DNA from 2 places in the Streptomyces sp. NPDC092952 genome. Region 1 is predicted to be linked to the other one. Evidence: riboswitches for the same ligand, from Rfam matches in the RefSeq annotation. Region 1 holds a riboswitch; the other holds the start of a gene.
What was found. Region 1 has a riboswitch for S-adenosylmethionine ahead of thrC (threonine synthase). Riboswitches for the same ligand answer to the same signal wherever they lie in the genome.
Positions count from the first base shown of each region.

Region 2: another riboswitch for S-adenosylmethionine. It lies ahead of ACIQGQ_RS15025 (aminotransferase class V-fold PLP-dependent enzyme); the one in region 1 lies ahead of thrC (threonine synthase).

Region 1 is NZ_JBIVPT010000004.1:393,399-407,795, reverse strand. It holds gene nagA (N-acetylglucosamine-6-phosphate deacetylase) at 1-99, opposite strand, end outside; gene ACIQGQ_RS12925 (ROK family protein) at 99-1,031, opposite strand; gene ACIQGQ_RS12920 (extracellular solute-binding protein) at 1,338-2,558, shown strand; gene ACIQGQ_RS12915 (DUF3263 domain-containing protein) at 2,610-2,870, shown strand; gene otsB (trehalose-phosphatase) at 3,056-3,988, shown strand; gene ACIQGQ_RS12905 (trehalose-6-phosphate synthase) at 3,985-5,418, opposite strand; gene ACIQGQ_RS12900 (glucosyl-3-phosphoglycerate synthase) at 5,463-6,419, opposite strand; SAM riboswitch class I at 6,574-6,700, shown strand; gene thrC (threonine synthase) at 6,718-8,040, shown strand; gene ACIQGQ_RS12890 (ubiquitin-like small modifier protein 1) at 8,071-8,349, shown strand; gene ACIQGQ_RS12885 (cold-shock protein) at 8,822-9,028, shown strand; gene groL (chaperonin GroEL) at 9,403-11,025, shown strand; gene ACIQGQ_RS12875 (esterase/lipase family protein) at 11,146-12,387, opposite strand; gene ACIQGQ_RS12870 (MarR family winged helix-turn-helix transcriptional regulator) at 12,535-12,993, opposite strand; gene ACIQGQ_RS12865 (ABC transporter ATP-binding protein) at 13,303-14,028, shown strand; gene ACIQGQ_RS12860 (ABC transporter permease) at 14,025-14,397, shown strand, end outside.
Region 2 is NZ_JBIVPT010000005.1:220,948-235,344, forward strand. It holds gene ACIQGQ_RS14990 (Ig-like domain-containing protein) at 110-1,366, shown strand; gene ACIQGQ_RS14995 (hypothetical protein) at 1,416-1,817, opposite strand; gene ACIQGQ_RS15000 (heme-copper oxidase subunit III) at 2,005-2,625, shown strand; gene ACIQGQ_RS15005 (c-type cytochrome) at 2,688-3,497, shown strand; gene ACIQGQ_RS15010 (Rieske 2Fe-2S domain-containing protein) at 3,494-4,546, shown strand; gene ACIQGQ_RS15015 (cytochrome bc complex cytochrome b subunit) at 4,543-6,168, shown strand; gene trpD (anthranilate phosphoribosyltransferase) at 6,291-7,355, shown strand; SAM riboswitch class IV at 7,439-7,556, shown strand; gene ACIQGQ_RS15025 (aminotransferase class V-fold PLP-dependent enzyme) at 7,733-9,109, shown strand; gene ACIQGQ_RS15030 (Lrp/AsnC ligand binding domain-containing protein) at 9,173-9,454, opposite strand; gene ACIQGQ_RS15035 (rhomboid family intramembrane serine protease) at 9,451-10,203, opposite strand; gene ACIQGQ_RS15040 (hypothetical protein) at 10,366-10,608, shown strand; gene ACIQGQ_RS15045 (NYN domain-containing protein) at 10,646-12,010, shown strand; gene ACIQGQ_RS15050 (NlpC/P60 family protein) at 12,305-13,333, shown strand; gene ACIQGQ_RS15055 (NlpC/P60 family protein) at 13,573-14,397, shown strand, end outside.

The DNA.
Region 1 (14,397 bases):
CCGGGTGCCTTCGACGATCACCCGGCCGTTCTCGACGGTCCCGGTGGGAAGGACCACCCGGGCACCTGCGAGAACCGTGCTGTCTGCGCGTCCGGCCATCAGGCGGATACCTCCGTGGAGAGAAGATCCCAGGCGAGCAGCCCCGCGCCCAGGCATCCGGCGGTGTCCCCGAGGGCTGCCGGGACGATGTGGGGCAGCTTCTGGAACGTGACGCGTTCCTCGACGGCCGCACGGAGTGGTGTGAACAAGGTTTCCCCGGCCTCGGCGAGACCGCCACCGATGATGAGCGTGCGCGGGTCGAGCAGGGTCAGCGCGGTGACCAGCCCGGCGGCGAGCGCGTCCACCGCGTTCCGCCAGACCTCCACCGCCGCCGGGTCGCCGGACTCGACGGCCTTCGCGCAGTCCGCCGCGTCCGCCTCGGGGTCGCCGGAGACGGCGGCCCAGGCGCGGCTCACGGCGGCGGCCGAGGCCAGGGTCTCCAGGCAGCCGCGCTGGCCGCAGCCGCAGTCGGGGCCGTCCGGGCGGACCACGATGTGCCCGATCTCGCCCGCGTATCCGTGTGCGCCCGCCTCGATCGTCCCGGCGATGCCGATGGCCCCGGCGATGCCGGTGCCGAGCGGGACGAAGAGGAAGCGGTCGGCACCCCTGCCCGCGCCGATCCGGCCCTCGGCCAGCCCTCCGGTGCGTACGTCGTGGCCGAGCGCCACGGGTACGCCGCCGAGCCGCTCGCCGAGCAGGCCGCGCAGGGGGACGTCGCGCCAGCCCAGGTTGGCGGCGTAGACCGCGATCCCGTTCGCGGCGTCGACGATGCCGGGAACGGCCACCCCGGCCGCCACGGCGCCCTCGCCGAACTGCTCCTCGCCGTACGCCCGAAGGTCGGCGGCGAAGCCGAGAATCGACTCCACGACCGCGTCGGCGCCGCGCTCGCGGCCGGTCGCCCGTCGCGCTTCGTGCAGCAGCGCGCCGTCGGCCCCGACCAGTGCGGCCTTCATTCCGGTGCCGCCCACATCGAGGGCGATGACGTGTTTCACGGGAAACAGTTTCGCCCGAGGATCGAAAAAGGTCTAGTCCACTAACCCGTTTTGTTGCGGATGCATACAAAATCACGGTCAAGGTGGGCGCCCGCTTCCGGCGGCAGCACCTGGTGACGTACCGGTCGCGTTGCGAAAGCGAGACCGCCGAAGGTGTAGACCTTCATGATCGACTGGTGCAGGATCGCTCCTCATCCAAGGACCCCGGCACCGGCACGGCCGGTGCCGACAACGCGATGGACGAGGACGGTCGGGGCTGTGCAACTGCGCTACCGGGTACTGACGGCGGTCGTCACCGCACTGGGCATGACGGCGGCGCTGGCCGGCTGCGGGGGCGGTGACGGGGACTCGGGCGACGTCACCCTCAAACTCGTCGCGGCCGACTACGGAACCGGCCCGGCCAACAGCTCCCAGAAGTACTGGGACAAGGTCGTCGCGGGCTTCGAGTCCTCCCACCCCGGCATCAAGGTCGACGTCAGCATCCGCTCCTGGGACGACATCGACCGCGAGGTCGCCGAGATGGTGAAGAAGGGGCAGGCCCCCGACATCGCCCAGGTCGCCTCCTACGCCGACTACGCCGCGGCCGACAAGCTCTACCGGGCCGACCAGATGCTGTCCATACGTACCCAGGCCAACTTCCTGCCGCCCCTCGCCGACGCGGGCAGCGTCAACCGCACCCAGTACGGACTGCCGTTCGTCGCCAGCACCCGGCTGCTCTTCTACAACAAGAAGCTCTTCGCCCAGGCGGGCCTCGCCGCCCCCCGGACCTGGGCCGACATCCGCGCCGACGCGGCGGCGCTCAAGCAGCGCGGCGTGGCGTACCCCTTCGCCCTGCCGCTCGGCCAGGAGGAGGCCCAGGCCGAGACCATGATGTGGCTGCTCGGCGGGGACGGCGGCTACACCGACGACAGCGGCTCGTACGACATCGACTCCACCGAGAACGCGGCGACGTTCGGATGGCTGAAGACCAACCTCGTCGACCCCGGGCTCGTCGGCCCGCAGGCCCCCGGGAAACTCGACCGGCGCAAGGCGTTCGCCGCCTTCACCGAGGGCCGGGTCGGCATGCTGAACGGGCACCCGACGCTGATGCAGGAGGCCGCGCGCAAGGGCGTGTCGGTCGGCATGGTGCCGATGCCCGGACGGGACGGCCCCGGGCGGAGCTCGCTGGGCGTGGCCGACTGGATCATGGGCTTCAAGCAGAACGGCCACCGCGTGCAGCTGGGCAAGTTCTTCGACTACCTGTTCACCGACAAGAACGTCATCGCCTTCGCCGACGAGTACGACATGCTCCCGGTCACCGACAGCGCCTCGGCGGCCATGGAGGCCGACCCGAAGTACGCGTCGCTGCGGAAGTTCCTGGCCGCGCTGCCGGACTCGCAGTTCTACCCGTACGGCAAGACCTCCTGGGCCCGGACCAGCGCCTCGCTCAAGGAGAACATGGGCCGGGCCGTCGAGCCGGGCGGCAGCCCGGAGAGGACACTGGGCCTGGTCGCCCGCGACGCGGCCGCGGCGGAGCGCGGGAAGTAGCGGGGACCGGCACGGGTGGCGGCCCGCCGGGCGGGGGATAGGTTGGCTGATATGACCACCTCCGACCCCGGGCCCGACACCCCCGAAGACGCCCTGTCCGAGCGCGACCGCGCCGTGCTGGCCGTCGAACGGCAGTCGTGGTCCGGCCCCGGGGCGAAGGAGCGGGCGATCCGCGAGCAGCTCGGCATCTCGCCCACCCGCTACTACCAGCTGCTCAACGCCCTCCTCGACGACCACCGCGCCCTGGCGGAGGACCCGGTCACCGTCAACCGCCTGCGCCGGATACGCGACGCCCGCCGCGCCCGCCGCTGACGACCGGGCACGGTCTTCGCGGAGAGGGAACGCGGCGGGTCCGCCGGGGAACGCGCCCGGCCCGGGAACGGACCGGGCAACGCGCCCCGGCCCCGGACCGGACCCCGCCGGGTGCCGGATCCCGCCCGGGACCGTCCTTGGCCGACGGCCGCCCCCGCCCCGTTCCCCGGCTATAGGCTCGCCCCATGGGCAGCAACCCGGAAGCACCCACCCCCGCATCCGCACCCACCCCCGCCCCGGACGGGACGCCCGCCGGGCTCCCGGTCCCGACCACCGGGGCCGGCCGAGAGGCCCTCGCCGCGATCCTCGCCCGCCCCGACCGTGCCGTGATCGCGCTCGACTTCGACGGCACCCTCGCCGACATCGTCCCGGACCCGGAGCAGGCCCGCGCCCACCCCGGCGCCGTACCGGCCCTCGCCGCGCTCGCCCCGAAGGTGGCCTCCGTCGCCGTGATCACCGGCCGCCCGGCCGGCGTCGCGGTGCGGCACGGTGGCTTCGCCGGGGTCCCCGGCCTCGACCACCTCGTCGTCCTCGGCCACTACGGCGCCGAGCGCTGGGACGCCGTCACCGGCACCGTCCACGCCCCCGCCCCGCACCCCGGCATCGCCGCCGTCCGCGCCGAACTCCCCGGCGTCCTGGACCGCTCCGGCTCCTGGCACGGCACCTGGACCGAGGAGAAGGGCCGGGCCATCGCCGTCCACACCCGCCGTGCCACCGACCCGCAGAGCGCGTTCGAAGCCCTGCGCGGACCCCTGGGCGAGCTGGCCGCCCGGCACGGGCTGGTCGTCGAGCCCGGCCGCCTGGTCCTGGAACTGCGCCCGCCCGGCGTGGACAAGGGCGTGGCCCTCACCGCGTACCTACGGGAGACCGGCGCCCGGTCCGTGCTCTTCGCGGGCGACGACCTCGGCGACCTCGCCGCCTACGCCGCGGTGGAGAAGCTCCGCGCCGACGGCCCCGACGCCGTCCCCGGACTCCTGATCTGCAGCGGCAGCGCGGAGGTCACCGAACTGTCCGACCGCGCCGACCTGCGCCTCGACGGCCCCGAAGGCGTCGTCGCCTTCCTCGCCCGACTGGCCGAAACCATCGGAACGACCGGCAACCTCCAAGACACGCCCTAATCCCGCCGCAGCGCGTCCAACTGGTCGAGGAACCACTGCTGCGGCGGCAGCGCGACCGCCGCAGCGGCGAGGCGCTCGGTGCGCGCCGCCCGCTCGTCCTCGGCCATCGTCAGCGCCTCGTGCAGCGCCGCCGCCGTCGCCGACACGTCGTACGGATTCACCACGACCGCATCGTCGCCCAGCTCCTCGTAGGCCCCCGCCTCCCGGGACAGCACCAGCGCGCAGCCGTGGTCGGAGACGACCGGGATCTCCTTGGCCACCAGGTTCATGCCGTCGCGGATCGGGTTCACGAGCGCCACGTCCGCCAGCCGGTACGCGGCCAGCGAGCGGGCGAAGTCGTCCTCGACGTGCAGCACCACCGGCGTCCAGCCGGCCGTGCCGAACTTCATGTTGATGTCGTCGGCGACCCGTCGTACCTCGGCCGTGTAGTCCTGGTACACCAGCAGGTCCTGCCGGGAGGGGTAGGCGAAGGCGATGTGGACGACGCGTTCGCGCCACTGGGGCCGCTCGGCCAGGAGTTCCCGGTACGCGAGCAGGCCGCGCACGATGTTCTTGGACAGCTCGGTCCGGTCCACCCGCACGATCGTCCTCCGGTCCGGGCCGATCTGCTCGCGCAACGCGGCCATCCGCTCGTCCACGTCCGCCTCGTGGGCCCGGCGGCGCAGGAAGTCCCCGTCCGCGCCGAGCCCGTGGACCCCGATCCGGGTCTCCCCGGTGCCGCCCAGGATCCGGTTGCAGCAGTCGGTGAACGCGTCCGCCCAGCGCCGGGTCAGGAACGCCGCCCGGTCCGCGCCCAGGATGCCGCGCAGCAGCTGCTCGGCGATGTCGTCGGGGAGCAGCCGGAAGTAGTCGACCGGCGCCCACGGCGTGTGCGAGAAGTGGCCGATGCGCAGATCGGGGCGGAGCGCGCGGAGCATGCCCGGCACCAGCGCCAGGTGGTAGTCCTGCACCAGCACGTCGGCGCCCTGCCCGGCCTCCTCGGCGAGTGCCTCGGCGAAGGCCCGGTTGTACCGCTCGAACGACGCCCACTGGTGCCGGAACTCCCGGTCGAAGACCGGTTCCGTCGGGGTCTGGTACAGCAGGTGGTGGACGAACCAGAGCACCGAGTTCGCGATGCCGTTGTACGCGTCGGCGTACGTGACCGCGTCGATGTCGAGCATCCGCACACCCGGCTCGCCGACCCCGCGCCGGACCGCCTCCCGGTCCCCGTCGCCCAGCGCCGCGCACACCCACAGCTTGTCGTCGACGGCGCTCAGCCCGGAGACCAGCCCGCCGCCGCCCCGTCTCGCGGCGAGCGAGCCGTCGTGCTCCCGGGTGTACGAGACCGGGCCGCGGTTGGACGCGACGAGCACCCGGGCACCGCCCGGAGGACCGCCGGCCGGGGCGTCGTCGGGCCGGGCGGTGGGGCGGGAATCGCGCGCGGAGACCATGTTGCGGAATCTAGCCCGATCGCGAACCGCCCAAACGTGCGAAATCAGGCCGCGCGGCGGGCCAGATACTCCTCGATCTCGCACATCGGAGGCCGCTCCTCGGTGTCCACCGCATGGGTGCGGGGCACGAAGCCGTTCGCCCCGCGCTCGAACTGGGTGAGCGCCGGACGCACCAGGTGCCCGCGGGAGAGCCGGAGCTGGGCCGTGCGGTAGATGGCCGCGGCCATCCGGCCGAGCGCCTGACCGTCCTGGTGCCGGTGCTTGCGCACCCCCACGTCGACCTGGGCCAGCGCGTCCAGCCCCACCGTGTGCAGCGCGTCGACCAGCAGCCCGAGCTCCACCCCGTAGCCGACCGGGAACGGCAGTCGTTCGAGCAGCGAGCGGCGCACGGCGTACTCGCCCCCCAACGGCTGTACGAAACCGGCCAGCCGGGGCCAGTGCAGATTGAGCAGCGGGCGCGCCACCAGCTCGGTCACCCGGCCGCCCTGCCCCGCGGTGTCACCGAGCGGGCGGTCGTACATCGCCTTGACGAACTGCACGTCCGGATCGGTCAGCAACGGGCCGACGATGCCGGAGACGAAGTCCGCCGAGAAGTCCTTCAGGTCGGCGTCGACGAAGCACACGATGTCCCCGCCGGTCACCAGGAGCGACCGCCACAGCACCTCGCCCTTGCCGGGCACGGCCGGTATCCGGGGGAGTATCGCGTCGCGGTGCACCACCCGTGCGCCGGCCTCCCGGGCCACCCGGGCGGTGGCGTCCGTGGAACCGGAATCGATCACCACCAGCTCGTCGACCAGCCGGACCTTCTCCATCAGCTCGCGCCGGATCGTCGCGACGATCTCGCCGACCGTCGCCTCCTCGTTCAGCGCGGGCAGCACGACGCTGACGCTCCCGCGCCCCGCCTCCCCGGCCGCGGCCCGGGCGGCCAGGAGGTGGTCCAGCGGGCGGTCGGCGGCCGACCAGGAGCGCCTGGTCAGCCAATGCTCGACCTCTTCCAGCACGGTCGGTACTCCCTGTTGTGTGATCCATCTCGCGGGTCGGACGACTATCTCAACAGCCCGCGGCTTCGGTTACAGTCTTGAACAACGCGGACGACCATCGCATGCCGGGGTCCGTCCGCCGACAAATGCCCGGATCGAAGATCCGGTGCCACAGCGCTCATCCAGAGGGACTGAGGGAACGGCCCGTTGAAGTCCCGGCAACCCCCTCACCGACCGTGCGGTCCGGTGAGGAAGGTGCCAATTCCGTCTCGTGGCGAAACGCGCCGCGGGGAAGATGAGGAGAAAGGGCCTCGCCATCATGGCTGCGCAGACCGCTGCAGTAAGCACCGACGCTTCCGTCGACACCACCGAATCCGCCGCGTCCGTCGATCTCGGACCCGCTTCCGGCCTTTCCTGTCGCGAGTGCGGCGAGCGTTTCGAGCTCGGCCCCATTTTCGCCTGTGCCTCCTGTTTCGGCCCGCTCGAAGTCGCGTACGAACTGCCGACCGGTTCCCCCGAGGAGCTGAGGAAGCGCATCGAGGCCGGACCGGCGAACATCTGGCGCTACGCCCCGCTGCTGCCGGTCCCCGCCGACGTCGCCGAGAAGCCCAACCTGAACCCCGGCTGGACCAAGCTCGTCCAGGCCGACAACCTCGCCCGTGAGCTGGGCGTCGAGCCCGGCAAGCTGTTCGTCAAGGACGACTCCGGCAACCCCACGCACTCCTTCAAGGACCGCGTCGTAGCCCAGGCCATCGAGGCCGCCCGCGCCTTCGGCTTCACCACCCTGTCCTGCTCCTCCACCGGCAACCTCGCCGGTGCGGTGGGCGCCGCCGCCGCCCGCGCCGGCTTCCGCTCCTGCGTCTTCATCCCGCACGACCTGGAGCAGGGCAAGGTCGTCATGGCCGCGGTGTACGGCGGCGAGCTGGTCGGCATCGAGGGCACGTACGACGACGTCAACCGCTTCTGCTCCGAGCTGATCGGCGACCCGCTCGGCGAGGGCTGGGGCTTCGTCAACGTCAACCTGCGCCCGTACTACGGCGAGGGCTCCAAGACCCTGGCGTACGAGATCTGCGAGCAGCTCGGCTGGCGGCTCCCGGACCAGCTGGTCATCCCGATCGCCTCCGGCTCCCAGTTCACCAAGATCGACAAGGGGCTCCAGGAGCTGATCAAGCTCGGCCTGGTCGAGGACAAGCCGTACAAGCTCTTCGGCGCCCAGGCCGAGGGGTGCTCGCCGGTCTCGGTGGCGTACAAGGGCGGTCACGACGTCGTCCGGCCGCAGAAGCCGAACACGATCGCCAAGTCGCTCGCGATCGGCAACCCGGCCGACGGCCCGTACGTCCTGGACATCGCCCGCCGCACCGGCGGTGCGGTCGAGGACGTGAACGACGAGCAGGTCGTCGACGCGATCAAGCTGCTGGCCCGCACCGAGGGGATCTTCGCGGAGACGGCGGGCGGGGTGACGGTCGGCGTGACGAAGAAGCTCATCGAGGCCGGTCTGATCGATCCCTCGCTGACCACCGTCGTCCTCAACACGGGCGACGGCCTCAAGACCCTCGACGCGGTGGCCGAGACCTCACAGGCGACCGCGACGATCCGTCCCAGCCTGGAGGCGTTCCGCGCCGCCGGCCTCGCCACCAGCTGATCAACCGAGCCTCCAGGAAGGACACCACCCATGAGCGTCAAGGTCCGTATCCCCACCATCCTCCGCACCTACACCGGCGGCCAGGCCGAGGTTCCGGCCGAGGGCTCGACCCTCTCCCAGGTCATCGAGTCCCTGGAGCAGAACCACCCGGGCATCGCCGCCCGCGTCCTGGACGACCAGGGCAAGCTGCGCCGCTTCGTGAACGTGTACGTCAACGACGACGACGTCCGCTTCGAGGACGGCCTGAACACCGCGACGCCGGACGGTGCCGGCATTTCGATCATCCCGGCCGTGGCCGGCGGCTGCTGACACTCCGGTGCCCTGATGTCCTGACGCCCTGACACCGCGATGCCGTGCCGATCGGCCGCCGCTGTCGCCCGCGTTGTCGAATTGCCCTCTCCGGATTCAAACGGAGGGGGCAATTCTGCATGGTTGAGCGCGGTAGAGTAGGGGAAGTCCCCCCAGCTGCTCGCGCCAACCGCGTATGAGAATGCGCCCGGCCACGACAAGATGCAGCCAAAGTGCGTGTTCCGCTTGCGGCATAAGTCACTTTTGCCCGGCCCGAGTTGCCCGGGAATCCTCCGAATCACGCATATCCGGGTGTTCGACGCTGCCCAGAATTCTCGTCCGATTGACCTGTTGCAGAGGGCAGTTGGACAGATACATTCAGCCGCGGTCGACGCGTTCCGGCGCACACGCCCTCTACCTGTCGGAGGGGGAGTTCTGACCCGGGTCCGCGAAGTGCGGTCCTGCGCAAGGGCCAGTAATAGGGGAGTTAGGCATGGCTCAGGGCACCGTCAAGTGGTTCAACGCGGAGAAGGGGTACGGCTTCATCGCGGTCGACGGTGGTGCGGATGTTTTCGTCCACTACAGCGCGATCCAGATGGACGGATACCGCACCCTTGAAGAGGGTCAGCGAGTCGAGTTCGAGATCTCGCAGGGCCAGAAGGGGCCGCAGGCAGACATGGTCAAGCTCGCCGTCGGCTGAGTTCGAGCGGTCGGCCAACGACGCCACTCACGCACTGAGGGCCCGTACCCATGAGGTACGGGCCCTCAGTGCGCCCCGGACGCGCCCGGCGCGCGGACCCCGTCCCGCGCCCCGCCCGGCCCCCCGGCGCGCCCCGCGCACCGTCTGCTACGCGCCCGGCGCACTGTCCACATCCCGAGGGGGACGCTTGCACTCTCGGGGGTCGAGTGCTAATCATTGGCGTTAGCACTCTCCAGGTGAGAGTGACAGAACTTGGACCGGGCCGGTGAGGCCCGCAGCCCGGTGGGGCAAGGAACCACCGGGTACGCAGGCCGTCCGTCGCGGGCGCCATCCGGTCCGGAGAAATCCACCCCTGTCCGGGAGGACCACTTCACATGGCCAAGATCATCGCGTTCGACGAGGAGGCCCGGCGCGGTCTCGAGCGCGGCATGAACCAGCTCGCCGACGCCGTCAAGGTCACCCTTGGCCCCAAGGGTCGCAACGTCGTCCTTGAGAAGAAGTGGGGCGCCCCCACGATCACCAACGATGGTGTTTCCATCGCCAAGGAGATCGAGCTGGAGGACCCGTACGAGAAGATCGGTGCGGAGCTGGTCAAGGAGGTCGCCAAGAAGACGGACGACGTCGCCGGCGACGGTACGACCACCGCCACCGTTCTCGCCCAGGCGCTCGTCCGCGAGGGTCTGCGCAACGTCGCCGCGGGTGCCAACCCGATGGCGCTCAAGCGGGGCATCGAGAAGGCCGTCGAGGCCGTCTCCGCCGCCCTCCTGGAGCAGGCCAAGGACGTGGAGACCAAGGAGCAGATCGCTTCGACGGCCTCCATCTCCGCCGCCGACACCCAGATCGGCGAGCTCATTGCCGAGGCCATGGACAAGGTCGGCAAGGAAGGCGTCATCACCGTCGAGGAGTCCCAGACCTTCGGTCTGGAGCTGGAGCTCACCGAGGGTATGCGCTTCGACAAGGGCTACATCTCGGCGTACTTCGCCACCGACATGGAGCGTATGGAGGCGTCGCTCGACGACCCGTACATCCTGATCGTCAACTCGAAGATCAGCAACGTGAAGGACCTCCTTCCGCTGCTGGAGAAGGTCATGCAGTCCGGCAAGCCGCTGCTGATCATCGCCGAGGACGTCGAGGGCGAGGCCCTGTCGACCCTGGTCGTCAACAAGATCCGCGGCACCTTCAAGTCCGTCGCCGTCAAGGCCCCGGGCTTCGGCGACCGCCGCAAGGCCATGCTCGGCGACATCGCCATCCTCACCGGTGGCCAGGTCATCTCCGAGGAGGTCGGCCTCAAGCTGGAGAATGCCGGTCTCGACCTGCTCGGCCGCGCCCGCAAGGTCGTCATCACCAAGGACGAGACGACGATCGTCGACGGTGCCGGTGACAGCGACCAGGTCCAGGGTCGCGTCAACCAGATCCGCGCCGAGATCGAGAACTCCGACTCGGACTACGACCGCGAGAAGCTCCAGGAGCGCCTCGCGAAGCTGGCCGGCGGCGTGGCCGTCATCAAGGCCGGTGCCGCGACCGAGGTCGAGCTCAAGGAGCGCAAGCACCGCATCGAGGACGCGGTGCGCAACGCCAAGGCCGCCGTCGAGGAGGGCATCGTCGCCGGTGGTGGCGTGGCTCTGCTCCAGGCCTCGGCCGTCTTCGAGAAGCTGGAGCTCTCGGGTGACGAGGCGACCGGCGCCAACGCCGTGAAGCTCGCCCTGGAGGCCCCGCTCAAGCAGATCGCCGTCAACGGTGGCCTTGAGGGCGGCGTCGTCGTCGAGAAGGTGCGCAACCTGGCCGTCGGCCACGGTCTGAACGCCGCCACCGGCGAGTACGTCGACATGATCGCCGAGGGCATCCTCGACCCGGCGAAGGTCACGCGCTCCGCCCTGCAGAACGCCGCGTCCATCGCCGCGCTGTTCCTCACCACCGAGGCCGTCATCGCCGACAAGCCGGAGAAGGCCGCCGCGGCCGCTCCGGGCGGCATGCCGGGCGGTGACATGGACTTCTGATCCTGACGGATCGGCAGTTCTTTCCGCACGGCTTGTGAGCTCTGCGGGCGTTGGCCCCCGGGACCCTCTGGTCCCGGGGGCCAACGGCGTTCCGTGCCCTGTTGCGGACGACGGCTCTCGCTACGGAAGATGGCTGAGGAGCCAGGTGCAGAGCTCTCCGGTCACGAGCGCGTGCGGTTCGTTCCGGGAGGCGAGCCGGTAGGCGTCCAGCCCGCCGGTCCCGGCCGGAAGCGCGGAGATGTCCTTGTACAACTCGTCGTCCGTGTCCAGCTCGCCGATGTCCACCGCGCTGACGGACGGTACGAAGCAGTGCGACCGGATGCGCACGGCGGTCGTGAGACCGAGATCGGGGTGCAGGGCGTTGAGCCCGTCGGCGAGGATGCCGAAGCCCTCCAGCGAGCCGCCGGGGGCGCCGTCGATCGAGGGAAGCCCCGTGGTCCGTACCTCGTGAGTCTTCGCGGCCACCACCCGGAGCTTGGCCACTGGTTCGTCGGGGCCGGGCGCCTGGGTGTGGAGACGGGTGCCGACGACCGATCCGCCCGTGCCCTCCAGGGCCAGTTCGCCCGCCCGCACGTCGGTGCCGACCCCGTCGGCCGTGCCGTTGGCGACACCGATCAGCCGGGGACGGCGCGGCCACTCACCGACGGCCGCCATCTCGGCGAGGAACGTGGCGCGCGCCCCGTCCCGGTCCGGGGTGCCGTTCCACGTACCGATGTGCCGCCACAGCAGTTCCCGGGTGGCCGGGCTGTTGATCTGGTCGGAGAACCGGCCGTCGAGGTCCCTGACATAGTGCGCGAACGCCTGGAGCGCGACCGGGATCCAGGCGCCCCGGTGCGGGCTGTCGTAGGAGAAGTACAGCCCCGTCCCGTGGTCGAGGCCCTCGAATTCCATCCGGGCCAGCGCGTGCCGGGTGACCAGCCCGCCCGTGCTGAACCCGCCGACGACCAGCGGGGTGCCGCCCTGCCGTTCCACCAGGGCCCGGGTGATCGCGGCGCGCGCGGTGCGCGAGTTGTCCAGAATCGACGCACCGCGCTCGTGGTGGCCGAGCAGGATGACGTCACGGCCACGGCGGCGCAGCTCGCTGATGAGGGGATAGTCGCCGAACTCCAGGACCTGCCAGGAGGACTCCAGCTCACTGGGGCCCGTCCCGAAACCGTCGGCCAGGATCACGGGCCGTACGAGACCGGGGTTCCCCTCACCCCGGTACACCCAGGCGGTGCCGCCCGGCAGATCCCATACGGCGCTGGGCGACACCGGAAGCGAACCGGGCCGCTCGGCGTCCAGCCGGGTGCCGGGCGCCAGCGCGATGGCGGGCCTTTCGTGGAGCGCGGAGACGATCTGCTCGCGGGACGGCTCGGACATGGGTGGCGTTCCCCTTTGGGACGGTTGATATCGATGCGCGCCAAGGGGAGCACGCGCCGAAGCTCCCCAGCGGGAGATGCCCGGCCAAACCACCCCCAGGTGGGAGCCGCTTTCGGACACGTCCCACTGCCCCGCCCGCCACCCGCCTCAGTGGTGCCAGGCGGTCCCGCCCGTGTTGTGGATGAACCGCTGGAGCACCTTCAGCGTGGTCAGGTACTCCTCGTCGGAGATGCCGGCGTGCCGCTCCGCCCACAGCTCCGCCTGGAGGGCGGCGGCCTTCTCGTGCAACGCCCGGCCCTCGGCGGTGATGACGAGGAGCCCTTCGGCGTCCTCGGTGATCCAGCCCTGGGAGATGGTCCGGTCGATCTCCGCCTCCATGGCCTCCGGGCCGGTGTCGAGGTAGTTCCGCAGGAGCCGGGACACCTCGCCCCGCTCCCTGCCGCCCTCGGTTTGCGCGACCTGTGCGAGAACCCACCACTGCGGCTGGTTGGTACCGATCTCCGCGAGCGCGGCCCGGGTCCGGGAGACGACGGCGTTGTAGGCGGCCCAACTCCAGTAGCCGATAGGCTGTTTGATCAGTTCGGCGTCGTTGTGCGAGTAGTCCATGACTGCTTCCTCCACCGTTGCTCGGGTTGGTACGACGTGGTCGACAGGTTCGACATGGCGACGTGGTCGGTGAGGCCAACCGTAGAAACTCAACCGGACTTGAGGTCAAGGGTGTTCGGTGGGTTCGGGTGTGTGCGTGCGTTCCACGTGCGCCCGGAAGTCGCCCGATGCAGTGAACGTCACCGAGCGTGATGGCTTCAGCCGTGCCGTCGTGACTACTCTCTGTAGTCAATCGTTCCCGTGGGGCGGTCGGGCGGCCTCGTGCGTGTGTCCTTCGGCGGTAGCGGGTGGATGTCGACAGGGCCCGGTGTGAGTGCCTCGGGTCCGCTCTTCGAGGAGGTTCCCGTGAGCCGGGTCAGTGAGGCCGAGGTCCTGTCGGCCAGGGGTGTCGAGCTCTCGTACGGGAGCACGGTGGCGGTCAGGGGTGCTCGGATTTCTGTCGGGCGGGGGGAGGTCGTGGCCGTCACCGGGCAGAGTGGCTCGGGGAAGTCGTCCTTGTTGTACTGCCTCGCCGGGGTTCTGCCGGTCGGTCGGGGAGTCGTGCGTTTCGAGGGGCGGTCGCTGGGCGAGTTCGAGGACGCGGAACTGAGCGCGCTCCGGCGGGACCGCTTCGGGTTCGTCTTCCAGTACGGCGAGTTGTTGCCGGAGTTGACCATCGAGGAGAACACCGCGCTTCCACTGCGCCTCGCGGGGCAGCGCAAGGCGTGGGCGCATGCGGCGGCCGGTGAGGTGCTCGGGCGGCTGGGGCTGGGTGACCTGAAGCAGCGCAGGCCCTCGCAGGTGTCCGGTGGGCAGAGCCAACGGGTGGCAGTGGCGAGAGCGTTGGTCCATCGCCCGGCTGTCGTCTTCGCAGATGAGCCGACCGGGTCGCTGGACAGTGTCAATGCGGCGGCGGTGCTGGAGGAGTTTCTGACGCTGGCCCGGTCGCAGGGTACGGCGGTGGTGCTTGTCACCCATGATCCGGCGGTGGCGGCACGGGCCGACAGCCAGTACACGATGACGGACGGTGTGCTCGGCGCGCAGATGCCGGTATGACGGAAATCCTTCTGGGGTTCAGGCTGTTGCTCGGGTCCGAGCGTGGGAACCGGGTGCGGTTCCTGTTGATGGTGGTGGGCGGCTCGATCGGGGTGTGCTGTCTTGCCGCGGTCCTCACCATTCCCGCCGTTCTCGACGCACGGGACGGACGGGTCGCGGCGCGGGAGCCGCGAAGCCCGCACTCCTCCGTGGCTGGTGCCACCCGTCTGCTGGCCACGGCCGATGCCTATGGTTCACGGCCCCTGGGCCGGGTCTTCGTCGCGCGGGGCGAGAAGGTGCCCGACCCGCCGCCGGGGATTCCCGGGCTGCCGAATCCGGGCGAGGTGTTCGTGTCGCCCCGGCTCCATGATCTCCTGGGTGCGGAGCCCG
Region 2 (14,397 bases), on a different contig from region 1:
TCACCGCTCCACCTGACGGGGGCCCGCACCTCTCCACCCGGAGGGGGGCGGGCCCCCGTTCGTACGTACACAACGCGCCGAACCGGGCCGGTCTTCTTAACGTGGCCCCATGAACCGCACGTCCCGTATCCGCCCCGCAGTGGGCTGCACCCTGCTGGTCATGACCCTGGTCGCGGCCGCGACCGCCTGCGGAGCCTCCGGGGACCACCCGCTCGCGGAGAAGCCGTACGACGCCGTGGACGAGATCTCCTCGAACGCGCGTGACGGCGACGCGAAGGTCGTCCCCGGACGGCCGCTGGAGGTCACCGTCAAGGGTGACGACGGCCGGATCACGGACGTGTCGGCCGTCGACACCACCGGCCGCCACCTGGCGGGCGAACTCGACGCCGACGGCCGGCGCTGGCACTCCACGATGCCGCTCGCGGCCGGCGCCAAGTACACCGTCCGGGTCAGCACGGAGGACGAGGACGGCGCCCCGGGCGCCCGTACGCTCTCGTTCGGAACCACCTCGGCCAAAGAGCTGCTGGAGGTCTCCTTCGGCCCCCGGACGGGCACCTACGGCGTCGGACAGCCCCTCACCGCGCAACTCAGCGCCCCCGTCGCCGACAAGGCGTCCAGGGCCCGTGTGGAGCGCGGCCTGCGGGTCCGCTCGACCCCCGCCGTGACCGGCTCCTGGTACTGGGTCGACGACCAGACCCTGCACTACCGCCCCGAGGCGTACTGGCCCGCCAGGGCCTCCATCGAGGTCAGCAGCGCCCTGGCGGGCGTCAAGCTCACCGACACCCTCTACGGCGCCCCCACGAAGGCCCTCAGGCTCACCACGGGCGCCCGCGTCGAGGCCCTCACCGACGCCGTGGCGCACACCATGACGGTCAAACGCGACGGAAAAGTGATCAACACCATTCCGGTCACCACCGGCAAGCCGGGCTTCGCCACCCGAAACGGCGTCAAGGTCGTGCTGGAGAAGGAGTACTACGTACGTATGCGCGGGGAGACCATCGGCATCGCCCAGGGCTCCTCGGACTCGTACGACCTGCCGGTCTACTACGCGACACGGGTGACCTGGAGCGGCGAGTACGTGCACGCCGCCCCCTGGTCCACCGGCTCGCAGGGGTACGCGAACGTCAGCCACGGCTGCACGGGCATGAGCACCGGCCAGGCCGAGTGGTTCTACAACACCGTGCGCCCCGGGGACCTCGTCACGGTGGTGGGCAGCCAGGGCGAGACGATGACGCCGTTCGACAACGGCTTCGGCGACTGGAACCTCTCCTGGGCGCAATGGCTGAAGGGCAGCGCCCTGCAGAACAGCACCGCGCCGGACCGTACGGAGACGATCCAGGCGGCACGACTGCGCCCCGAGGTCTGAGAGGACCGGGCCGGGGGTGCGCTGCCCTTCGGAGGGAGCCGGTGGGGGATCAGGCGCTCACGCGGTCCCCGTTGCGCAGCAGGGCGGCCAGGGCCTCGGCGAACTCGACCGGCTCGACCGGCAGGGTCACCGCGGCGTCCGCGCGGCTCCAGGTGGCCAGCCAGGCGTCCTGGGGGCGCCCCATCAGCAGCAGGACCGGCGGGCACCGGAAGATCTCGTCCTTGATCTGTCGGCAGACGCCCATGCCGCCCGCGGGCGCCGTCTCGCCGTCCAGCACGCAGACGTCGACGCCGCCCGCGTCCAGGGCCTCCAGGACCGCGGGCAGCGTCGCGCACTCCAGGAACTCCACCGGTGGTACGTCGGCGGCGGGCCGGTGCCCGGCCGCCAGCCTCACCTGCTCACGGGTGTTGGCGTCGTCGCTGTAGACCAGGACCGTGGCGGTCGGCTGCATTGTTCCTCCGTGACATCTGTGTCTTCGGGGCTTTCCGGGCATGAACCGATGCGCGGATCGTACTCCGCCGGACGGTCTGTCAGCACCGCTTCGGAGTGCTGTTCCCTGGGCCGTTCGGGGCGGACACACCCACCTGACACACCGAACGGCACCCCCCGGGGTGAGGGCGGGATAAGCGACCGACATAATGTCGGTCGTGGCGACAGCAACGACAGTAGAAACCGGGCACGCGCACCCGTCGGTCAATCGACCGAACCTCACCAGCGTCGGAACCATCATCTGGTTGAGTTCCGAGCTGATGTTCTTCGCGGCCCTCTTCGCGATGTACTTCACCCTGCGATCGGTGACGGGACCGGAGCACTGGAAGGAAATGGCTTCGGCCCTGAACTTCCCGTTCTCCGCGACGAACACCACGATCCTGGTGCTCTCCTCACTCACCTGCCAGCTCGGCGTCTTCGCCGCGGAGCGGGGCGACGTGAAGAAGCTCCGTACCTGGTTCGTGATCACTTTCGTGATGGGTGCGATCTTCATCGGAGGCCAGGTCTTCGAGTACACCGAGCTGGTGAAGAAGGACGGCCTCTCGCTGTCCTCCGACCCGTACGGCTCGGTGTTCTACCTGACCACCGGCTTCCACGGTCTGCACGTGACAGGCGGCCTCATCGCCTTCCTGCTCGTTCTGGGCAGGACGTACGCAGCCAAGAGGTTCACCCACGAACAGGCGACCTCCGCCATCGTCGTGTCCTATTACTGGCACTTCGTCGATGTCGTGTGGATCGGCCTGTTCGCCACGATCTACATGATCAAGTAATCGGGCTCGAACCCGAACCACATCCAGCATCGACGCAGAAGATCCTGACACCGGGGTAATCCGTGAAAAAGCTCTCCGCACGACGACGCCATCCGTTGGCGGCGGTCGTCGTACTACTCCTCGCGCTGGCGGCCACTGGGGGGCTGTACGCCGCTTTCGCGCCCGCGAGTAAGGCACAGGCCGACGAAACCGCCCAGTCCCTCGCCATCGAGGAGGGCAAGAAGCTGTACTCCGTCGGTTGCGCCAGCTGCCACGGAACCGGCGGTCAGGGCACCACCGACGGGCCGAGCCTGGTCGGCGTGGGCTCCGCCGCCGTTGACTTCCAGGTCGGTACGGGCCGTATGCCGGCGCAGCAGCCCGGCGCCCAGGTGCCGAAGAAGAAGGTCATCTACAGCCAGGCGCAGATCGACCAGCTGGCCGCGTACGTCGCGTCGCTCGGCGCCGGCCCGATCACGCCGACCAAGAAGGACTACGACCCCTCCGGCGCGGACGTCGCCAAGGGTGGCGAGCTCTTCCGTACCAACTGCGCGCAGTGCCACAACCTCACCGGTGAGGGCGGCGCGCTGACGAACGGCAAGTACGCGCCCAGCCTTGAGGGCGTGGACCCGAAGCACCTCTACGAGGCCATGCAGACCGGCCCGCAGAACATGCCGTCCTTCCCGGACACCACGATGCCCGAGAAGCAGAAGCGGGACATCATCGCGTACGTCCAGACCGTGAACAGCGCCCAGTCGGAGAACCCGGGTGGTCTGAAGCTGGGCGGCCTGGGGCCGGTCAGCGAGGGCCTGTTCGCCTGGATCTTCGGACTCGGCGCACTGATCGCAGTTGCCGTTTGGGTCGCGGCCCACACCGCTAAGGCCAAGAAGTCATGAGTAGCCAAGAGATTCCAGAAGAGAACCTGCCCGAAGAGCAGGTCCCCGCGCACGGCGCGGTAGAGGGCGCGGACGACCCGTTCGCGGACCCGGGGCTGCCGGCCCACAAGCCGCGCATCCAGGACATCGACGAGCGGGCAGCCAAGCGCTCCGAGCGCGTGGTCGCCTTCCTGTTCACGCTCTCGATGCTGGCCACGGTCGGCTTCATCGCCTCGTACGTCATCTTCCCGGTCGACAAGATCGTGTACATCTGGCCGTTCGGCCACGTGAGCGCGCTCAACTTCTCGCTGGGTCTGACGCTGGGTGTGGCCCTCTTCACGATCGGCGCCGGCGCCGTCCACTGGGCGCGCACGCTGATGTCCGACGTGGAGGTCGCCGACGACCGGCACGCCATCCAGGCGGAGCCCGAGGTCAAGGCGAAGGTCATGGCCGACTTCGCGGCGGGTGCCGAGGAGTCCGGGTTCGGCCGGCGCAAGCTGATCCGCAACACCATGTTCGGTGCGCTGGCCCTGGTGCCGCTCTCCGGTGTGGTGCTCTTGCGCGACCTCGGTCCGCTGCCGGAGAAGAAGCTCCGCAGCACGCTGTGGGCCAAGGGCAAGCAGCTCATCAACATGAACACGATGGAGCCGCTGCGTCCCGAGGACGTCGCCGTCGGTTCGCTGACCTTCGCCATGCCCGAGGGCCTGGAGGAGGACGCGGAGGACTTCAACAACCAGATCGCCAAGGCCGCCCTGATGATCGTCCGGATCCAGCCGGAGAACATCAAGGACAAGCGCGAGCGCGAGTGGGCCCACGAGGGCATCGTGGCCTTCTCGAAGATCTGCACCCACGTCGGCTGCCCGATCAGCCTGTACGAGCAGCAGACGCACCACGTGCTCTGCCCGTGCCACCAGTCCACCTTCGACCTCTCCGACGGCGCCCGCGTCATCTTCGGTCCGGCCGGTCACGCCCTCCCGCAGCTGCGGATCGGCGTGAACAGCGAGGGCAACCTCGAAGCGCTCGGTGACTTCGAAGAGCCCGTCGGTCCTGCATTCTGGGAGCGCGGATGAGTACTGTGACGGACACCAAGCGCAAGGCGCCCGCCGGCGAGCGGGTAGCCGACTGGGCGGACGGCCGGCTCGGGATCTACTCCCTGGCCAAGGCCAACATGCGCAAGATCTTCCCGGACCACTGGTCCTTCATGCTGGGTGAGATCTGCCTCTACAGCTTCATCATCATCATCCTCACGGGTGTGTATCTGACGCTGTTCTTCCACCCGAGCATGAACGAGGTCGTGTACCACGGCTCGTACGAGCCGATGCAGGGCATCCGGATGTCCGAGGCGTACGCCTCGACCCTGGACATCAGCTTCGACGTCCGCGGTGGTCTCCTGGTTCGCCAGATCCACCACTGGGCCGCGCTGATCTTCCTGGCCGGCATGTTCGTGCACATGATGCGCGTCTTCTTCACGGGTGCGTTCCGCAAGCCGCGTGAGATCAACTGGCTGTTCGGCTTCCTGCTGTTCGTGCTGGGCATGTTCACCGGCTTCACCGGCTACTCGCTCCCGGACGACCTGCTGTCCGGTACGGGTATCCGCTTCACCCAGGGCGCGATCCTGTCGATGCCGATCGTCGGCACGTACATCTCGATGTTCCTGTTCGGCGGAGAGTTCCCCGGCCACGACTTCGTCGCCCGGTTCTACTCGATCCACATCCTGCTGCTGCCGGGCATCATGCTCGGCCTGCTGGTGGCGCACCTGATCCTGGTCTTCTACCACAAGCACACGCAGTTCGCGGGTCCCGGCCGTACCAACAAGAACGTCGTCGGCATGCCGCTGCTGCCGGTGTACATGGCGAAGGCCGGCGGGTTCTTCTTCCTGGTCTTCGGCATCATCGCGGTCATCGCGGCGATCGCCACGATCAACCCGGTGTGGAACATCGGCCCGTACCGTCCGGACCAGGTGTCCACCGGCGCCCAGCCCGACTGGTACATGGGCTTCGCCGAGGGTCTGATCCGTGTCATGCCGGGCTGGGAGATCAACCTCTGGGGCCACACGCTGGTCCTGGGCGTGTTCATCCCGCTGATGGCCTTCGGAGTGGTCCTCGCGATCATCGCGGTCTACCCGTTCATCGAGTCCTGGATCACCGGGGACAAGCGCGAGCACCACATCCTGGACCGCCCGCGCAACGCCCCGACCCGGACCGCCTTCGGCGTCGCCTGGATCACCGAGTACGTCATCGTCTTCATCGGCGGTGGCAACGACCTGTGGGCCACGCACTTCCACCTGTCGATCAACGCCATCTCCTGGTTCGTACGAATCTTCATCTTCGTCGGCCCGGTCCTCGCGTTCGTCGCCACCCGGCGGATCTGCCTCGGCCTCCAGCGCCGCGACAAGGAGAAGGTGCTGCACGGACGCGAGTCCGGCATCATCAAGCGCCTGCCGCACGGTGAGTTCGTCGAGATCCACGAGCCGCTCAAGCCCGAGCAGCTGCACACGCTCACCGCGCACGAGCAGTACAAGCCGCTCGAACTCGGCCCGACGGTCGACGAGAACGGTGTCGAGCGCAAGGTCTCGGCCCTGCAGAAGCTGCGGGCCCGGCTGAGCAAGAGCCTCTACGGCGAGGACAACCAGATCGCCAAGCCCACCGCCGAGGAGTACAAGGAGATCACCAGCGGCCACGGTCACCACTGATCGCCTGAACTGATCGCCACGGCAGGAGCCCCGTCCATTCGATGGACGGGGCTCTTTGCCGTGCCCGGCGGTCGATAGGGTGGGATCGACCCCTGTACCGAGTGTGGACCCTGGAGCGGACCATGAACGTTGTGACCCCGATCGGCGGCGACAGCGTGGCGGCCCACTCCTGGCCCGCCGTACTGAACGCCCTGCTGCGCGGTGAGAACCTCGGCGCCGACGCCACCGCCTGGGCGATGGACCGCATCATGAGCGGTGAGGCCACCGATGTGCAGATCGCCGGATTCACGGTGGCGCTGCGGGCCAAGGGCGAGACCGTCGACGAGGTCTCCGGCCTGGTCCGGGCGATGTACGAGCACGCCCGCACCATCGAGGTGCCCGGCCGCACGGTCGACATCGTCGGCACCGGCGGCGACCTCGCCAAGACGGTCAACATCTCCACCATGTCGGCGATCGTCATCGCCGGCACGGGCGCCAAGGTCGTCAAGCACGGCAACCGCGCCTCCTCCTCGGCGTCCGGCTCCTCCGACGTGCTGGAGAAGCTCGGCGTCAACCTGGACCTCTCCGCGGAGCGGGTCGTCGAGGTGGCCGAGGAGGCGGGCATCACCTTCTGCTTCGCGGTGCGCTTCCACCCCGCCCTGCGGCACGTGGCCAGGGCCCGCAAGGAGCTCGGCACGCCGACCACGTTCAACATCCTCGGCCCGCTCACCAACCCGGCCCGGGTGCGTTCCCAGGCCGTCGGGGTGGCCGACCCGAAGATGGCGCCGATCGTCGCCGGGGTGCTGGCCGAGCGGGGCAACTCCGCGCTGGTCTTCCGCGGCGACGACGGTCTGGACGAGCTGACGACGACCGCGACCTCCCGGGTCTGGGTGGTGCGGGACGGGGCCGTCCGCGAGGAGGCGTTCGACCCGCGCGACGTCGGCCTGGAGCTGGTGCCCGTCGAGGCGCTGCGCGGCGCGGACGCCTCGTACAACGCGGATGTGGCCCGGCGGGTGCTGGCGGGTGAGCGGGGGCCGGTGCGCGACGCCGTGATGCTCAACTCGGCGGCGGCGCTGACGGCGCTGGACGCGGCGGACGGCCCGCTGAACGAGCGGCTGGCGGCCGGGATGGCCCGGGCCGCCGAGTCCATCGACTCGGGCGCGGCGGCCCGGGTGCTGGAGCGCTGGGTGGCCGTCAGCAACGCCTGAGCACACGGGCGTGGGCACGGGGCGCGGTCCGGATGGTGGACCGCGCCCTTGCGCGTCTTCGTACGTGTGGCAAGATGCAGGCAGGTCATGAGTGACAGCGACTACGGCCCCGGCCCGCTGTCCGGCAACCCTCCGTCCGTGGCGGGGTGCCCCGGGTGAAGACCAGGCCGTAGGCAGCGAGGTCTGCGGCAAGCGCGGGCCCCTCGGCATCGGAGCATGCCAACCCCCGGGGTCCTGGTCCCTAGGGAGTCTCTTGTGAGCACGCGAATGCGATAGGGCCGTCGGCCCTTTTCCGCACCCCTTTCTCCTTTCTTTCCGCTGCGCTGCCGCGTACCCGCCGGCGCACGGTTTTCGCCTGCCTCTTACGGGAGTTCGCCATGTCCGTCTTCACCGCTGCCGCCGACCAGTCGCTTTGTGCCCCTCTGCCGGTTCTGGGCGAGGATGTCAGGGTTCCGCTGGTGACCGGCGGCGAGGTCACGTACGCCGCGCTCGACTACGCCGCCAGCGCCCCCGCCCTCCAGCGGGTCTGGGACGACGTCGCCGCGTACGCCCCGTACTACGGCAGCGTCCACCGCGGGGCCGGGTACCTCTCGCAGCTCTCCACCGACCTCTTCGAGAACAGCCGGGCCACCGTCGCGGAGTTCCTCGGCTGCCGCGCCGACGACCAGGTGGTCTTCACCCGCTCCACCACCGACTCGCTGAACCTGCTGGCCGCGGTCCTCCCGGCCGACTGCCAGGTCTTCGTCTACGAGACCGAGCACCACGCCTCGCTGCTGCCGTGGCGCGATGCCCGGGTGACGTACCTGAACGCGCCGCGAACCCCCGCCCAGGCGGTCGAGTCCCTGGAGCGGGCGCTCGCCGACCGCGATCCCTACGGCCCGGCCCTGGTCTGCGTCACCGGTGCCTCCAACGTCACCGGTGAGCTGTGGCCGGTGAAGGAGCTGGCCGCCGCCGCGCACGCGCACGGGGCCCGGATCGTGCTGGACGCCGCCCAGCTGGCCCCGCACCACCCGGTGGACATCGCGGAGCTGGACGTCGACTGGGTCGCCTTCTCCGGCCACAAGCTGTACGCGCCCTTCGGCTCGGGCGTCCTCGCCGGCCGGGCGGACTGGCTCCGGGAGGCCGAGCCCTACCTCGCGGGCGGCGGCGCCTCGCGCAAGGTGGCCCGCCGCGCCGACGGCGGCGTGGACGTCGAGTGGCACTCCACCGCCGCCCGCCACGAGGCCGGTTCCCCCAACGTGATCGGCGTGTACTCCATCGCCTCCGCCTGCAAGGCGCTCACCGAGGCGGGCTTCGAGACCCTGGTCGCCCGGGAGCAGGGCCTGGTGGCCGCCGTGCGGGCCGGGCTTGCCGAGGTGCCGCAGGTCAAGGTGTTGTCGCTGTTCGGCGACGACGCCCCGCGGGTCGGCGTGATCTCCTTCGTGGTGGAGGGCTGGAACAGCTCGCACTTCGCCGCCGCGCTCTCCGCCGAGTACGGCATCGGCGTCCGCGACGGCCTCTTCTGCGCCCACCCGCTGGTCCGCACCCTGCTGGGCAGCGACCCGGAGCAGGTCGGCGAGTGCGGCGCGCCCGAGGCCGAGCCGGGCGAGCGGTCGCTCAACGCCATCCGGGTGAGCTTCGGCGCCGGTACGCCCGAGGAGCACATCGAGCGCTTCGTCCGCGCGGTGAAGGAGCTGGTGAACGAGGGCGCCCAGTGGAAGTACCGGACCGAGGGCGGCCGCTGCGTCCCGGACCGGGGTGCCGCACAGCTCTGAACAGACCTTCGGCGGGGTACGGACCGTGGGTCCGTACCCCGCCGACGCGTCGTGGGAGGGCTGCTACGAGTCCAGGCCGATCGCGAACGCGGCCTCCAGGTCGTGCTGCGAGTAGGTGCGGAAGGCCACGTGCGTGTCGGTGGCCTCGACCCCGGGGATCTTGCTGATCCGGCCGGGGATGATGTCGGCCAGATCGTCGTGCCGGGCGACCCGGACCATGGCGATCAGGTCGTACGTACCGGTGACCGAGAAGACCTCGCTGACACTGTCCAGCGCGGCGATGGCCTCGGCGATCTCGGGGATCCGGTCCACGCTGGTTTTGATGAGCACGATCGCGCTGATCACGGCTGGCTTTCTCCCTCGGTGGCCGCGGCTGGTTCCTTCACTCTATCCGTACGCCGGTAGCGCCCCCATGCGTAGAGGAAGCCCAGGAGGAACCCCACCACATGGGCCAGGTAGGCCACACCGGGGCCCCCGTTCCCCGCGCCCCGCACCGCCAGCCACTGGAGGACGAACCAGAAGACCAGGACGATCCAGGCGGGGAAGCGCAGCGGCAGGAAGAAGAGGAACGGGAAGAGGCTGGTGACCCGGGCCCGGGGGAAGAGGTAGAGGAAGGCCCCGAGCACCGCCGAGATCGACCCCGAGGCGCCGACCAGCGTCTGGTCGGAGGTGGCGTGCGCGGCGGCGTAGGCCATCAGGGCGAGGTAGCCGCTGATGACGTAGAAGGCGGCGAACCCGATCCGGCCCATCCGCTCCTCGGCCATCGCCCCGAACACGTACAGGAAGAGGATGTTGCCGAGCAGGTGGATCCAGCTGCCGTGCACGAAGAGGGCGGTGAGCGGGGTGAGCAGGGCGTGGCCGGACCCCTCCCACAGCTCGCTCGGGATCACGCCCCAGCGTTCGAAGTACCCGGCCTGGGCGGCGAGCGCGGCGTCGGCGGTGCCGTGGACCGCGAGGAGCCCGGAGAGCGGGCTGAGCGCGAAGACCAGGACGCAGACCGCGATCAGGGAATGGGTCACCAGCGGTCCGCCGGAGGTGACCGTACGGAGCAGCCCGCCGGTCACCCGGCCCGCCACGGCTCGCGGATCGATCATGAACAGAGCATGACGCACATGGAGAGAACGGGACAGACCGCCTCGCCGTGTCGGGGGGACGCGCCGAGGCCGTAGGGTTACGGCAGGACATCCGCAGTTCGACGGCGCACCGCGAGATCCTTGAAGCAAGCGGCACGAGGCTCGACGAAAGAGGACGCAACGATGACGACGGTTCCCCAGCCGACCGACGGGACCCGCTGGCGCTGCACGCTCTGCGGAAATCTCACCCGCTTCGACGTGACGCGCTCCTCGAAGGTCGTCGAGTACGTCCATCTCGACCTGGCCGGTGAGGCCACCGTCGAGGAACGCGAGGTGGTCAGTGAGACCATCGAGTCGGTGCGTTGCCGTTGGTGCAACGCGGTGGACCAGATCGAACTGGTGGACAGGCCGGGTGCCGACTCCTGACGGAGCCGCACCCACAGACTTTTTGGGGTGACGGATGGTGGAGCAGCCCGCGAGCGGCGCCGGCGCGGCCGAGCCGGCCGGCGAGGCCGCCGCCGAGGTGCTCGACCGCCCGCTGCCCGAAGGGGTGCGGCGCCGGGTCGTCGCGCTGGTGGCGGACGCGTTCGGCGGTCTGACGGTCACCGAACTCCCGGCCCAGCTGCGCCAGTACGCCCGCTTCACCCCGACCCGGCGCGCCAAGTTCGCCGGGAACGCCATGGCGGCCGCGCTGGAGAGCGACGCGCTGTTCCGCCAGCGCATCGGCGAGCGGCTCAGGGACGGGCAGCCGGAGCTGGCCGCCGCGCTGGAGGCCGGTGCGCCGCCCGCCGCGGCCGACCCCGTCGACGTGGCCGCGGCCGCCTATGTGCTGCGCCCGGCGGGCTGGGTGAAGCTGGTCGCCGCCGCGGGCGAGGAGGTCCAGCGGGCGGACGCCGAGCGGGCCGACGAGGAGGGCCGCCGCGAGCTGGAGCGGCTCCGCGAGGAACTGGAGCGGGCCCGCTCCCACACGAGGGACGAGACGGAGCGGCTCCGCGCCGAACTGGACGCGGCCCGCAAGGAGGCCGACGCCCTCCAGCGCAAGCTGCGTAGCGCCGCCAACGAGGTCAAGCGCGGCGAGGCGGCGCTCCGCCGCAGCCGGGCCGAGACCGACACCGTACGGTCCGAGGCGGCCGCCCAGGTCTCGGCGGCCGAGAGCGAGACCCGCCGGCTCAAGGCGCGGCTCGCGGAGGCGGAGGCGGCCGTGGAGGCGGGCCGCCGGGCCGCCCGGGAGGGCCGTTCGGTCGAGGACATGCGGCTGCGGCTGCTGCTGGACACGGTGCTCGACGCGGCGAGCGGGCTCCGGCGGGAGCTGGCCCTGCCGCCCTCCTCGATGCGCCCGGCCGACGGGGTCGACGCGGTGGAGCCGGGCCGGATGTCGCCCAAGGACATCGCGGCCAGGGCCCTTTCGGAGACCGACCCGGCCCTGCTGGACCAGCTGCTCGCGCTGCCGCAGGCGCACCTGATCATCGACGGCTACAACGTCACCAAGACCGGCTACCCCCAACTGCCCCTGGAGAAGCAGCGGTTGAGGCTGCTGGGCGGGCTCTCGATGCTCGCCGCGCAGACCGGCGCCGAGGTGACCTGCGTCTTCGACGGTGCCGAACTGGCGGCCCCGGTGCTGCTGGCGCCGCCGCGCGGGGTCCGGGTGCTGTTCAGCAAGCCCGGGGTGACCGCCGACGAGCTGATCCGCCAGCTGGCGCGGGCCGAGCCTCCGGGCCGGCCCGTCGTGGTGGTCTCCACCGACCGCGAGGTCGCGGACGGGGTGGCCAAGGCGGGCGCCAGGCCCGTCGCGTCCGTCTTGCTCCTGAAGCGCCTTTCGCGCGTTTAGTCCCACTCATTCCGCTTGCCGGTTCTCGGGCGGAATCGGGGAACGGACCGTCAATTCACCGCTACGCCCCGTGCGTCACGGGTAAAGAAGTGCGCGGTGTGACGAGATTTTTGGCGCGAGGATTTGAACTGATCACAACTCGGTCACTAGGGTCGACCTTCGAACCTTCGCTCGGTTGATCACCCATCCGGGGTGACGGCGAAGGAACCGCCGAGTCCGTGACGTGCACGGAGCCGGGGAACTCGTATCCCCCACAGCCCGGTAGGCGGCTGGAGGAAGAAGGAGCTCGCCTTCGTGGCGTCCCACCGTCGTCCCAAGCAGCCGAGCCGAGCCCGTGTGACCGTGATCACCGCGGCCGCCACCGCTGCCGTAGCTCTGTCCTCCCAGGCGGCCCAGGCCGACCCCAAGCCGTCCAAGGACGAGGTCAAGTCCAAGGTCGAGAAGCTCAGCCACGACGCCGGCGAGGCCAACGAGCAGTACTACGGCGCCAAGGAGAAGCAGCAGAAGCTGGAGAAGGAAGTCGGCGCGCTGCAGGACAAGGTGGCCCGCGGTCAGGCGGAGATCAACAAGCTCCGCAACGGCCTCGGTTCGCTCGCCGCCGCGCAGTACCGCTCCGGCGGCATCGACCCCTCGGTGCAGCTCTTCCTCTCGTCCAACCCGGACACCTACCTCGACGAGGCGTCGGCGCTCGACCAGCTGACGGCCAAGCAGACCGAGGCCCTGGGCAAGATCCAGGAGAAGCAGCGGGTCCTCGCGCAGCAGCGCAAGGAGGCCCAGGCCAAGCTCGGCGACCTCGAGGACGTCCGCAAGACGCTCGGCGTCAAGAAGAAGGAACTCCAGACCAAGCTGGCCAAGGCCCAGCAGATGCTCAACTCGCTGACCGCCGCCGAGCGCACGAAGATGCGCGAGGATGAGCAGCGCGCCAGCCGCGCCGCCGGCGACCGGGTCGAGCTGGGCAACGAGGCCCCCGCCTCCGCCTGGGGCGCCGCCGCCCTGCGGGCCGCCTCCACCCAGGTCGGCAAGCCGTACGGCCGCGGTGGCACCGGCCCCGGCACCTTCGACTGCTCCGGGCTGACCCAGTGGGCCTACGCCCAGGCCAACGTCCAGATCTCCCGGGTCACCTACACCCAGGTCAACGACGGCGTCCGGATCGGCCGCAGCGCCCTGAAGCCGGGCGACCTGGTGTTCTTCAACAACACCTCGCACGTGGCGCTCTACGCGGGCAACAACACCGTCCTGCACGCCCCGTACCCGGGCACGGTCGTCCGCTACGAGTCGATGAACACCATCGGCAGCTTCCAGTTCGGCGTACGCGTCGGCTGAGAACGCCCGAACGGGCGAATTCCCGCGCCCGCGCAGACACCCCGCCCCGCCGGAGACCACAAGGTCACCGGCGGGGCGCCGTCGTTCCCGGCCCGCTCCCGACCGGCGCGGCCCGTGGTCGGCGGGTGATCACCCGACTACTGTCTGTCTGCCGTGCGGCTCCCCGTCCTCGGTCCGCCCGTCCCGGGCGGCAGGGGGCCGCGTGCGTCTGCGTACAGCGGAAGGGAGTGCGGCGTCCTGTGGTGTCCCATCGCCGTTCCACACAGCCCGGCCCGGGTCCGGCCCTCCGGGCCACCGTCCTGACGGCCGCCGCGGCGACCGCGACCGCGGCCGCCGCCCTCGGGGCCTCCGCCGCCTCCGCCGACCCGCAGGGCGCGCCCCGTACCGCCAAGGCCCGCGTCGACCGGCTGTACACCGAGGCGGAACGGGCCACCCAGAGTTACGACCGGGCCGGTGAGAACGCCCAGCGGCTGCGCGGCGAGATCGCCCGCGCCCAGGACCGGGCGGCCCGCGAGCAGGAACGGGTCAACCGGATGCGTACGGAGCTCGGGGCGGCGGCGAGCGCCCAGTACCGCTCCGGCGGCATCGACCCCTCGCTGGCCCTGCTGCTCTCCTCCGACCCGGACGGCTATCTGGACCGGGCCGCCGCGCTGGAGCGGGTGACGGACCTTCAGACAGCCCGGCTCCACCAGCTCCAGCAGGCCCGGCGCGGACTGGAGCAGACCCGTGCGGAAGCCTCCCGCGCCCTGGCCGAGCTGGAGCGCGAACGGGCGGCGGCCACCCGCAGCAAACGGGCCGTCACCCAGAAACTCGCCGAGGCCAAGCGGCTGCTGACCACCCTGACCGGCGCCGACCGGGCGGGGTTCGAGCGGGCCTCGCGCTCCGGCCGGGACCTCGGCTTCCCGGACCTGGCCGATCTGCCGGCCGGCTCCGGGCGTGCGGCCGCCGCCGTCATCGCCGTCCGCCGGGCCCTGGGCCACCCGTACGTCTGGGGCGCCAACGGGCCGTCCGGCTTCGACTGCTCCGGGCTGATGCAGTGGGCGTACGCGCAGGCCGGGGTCGGT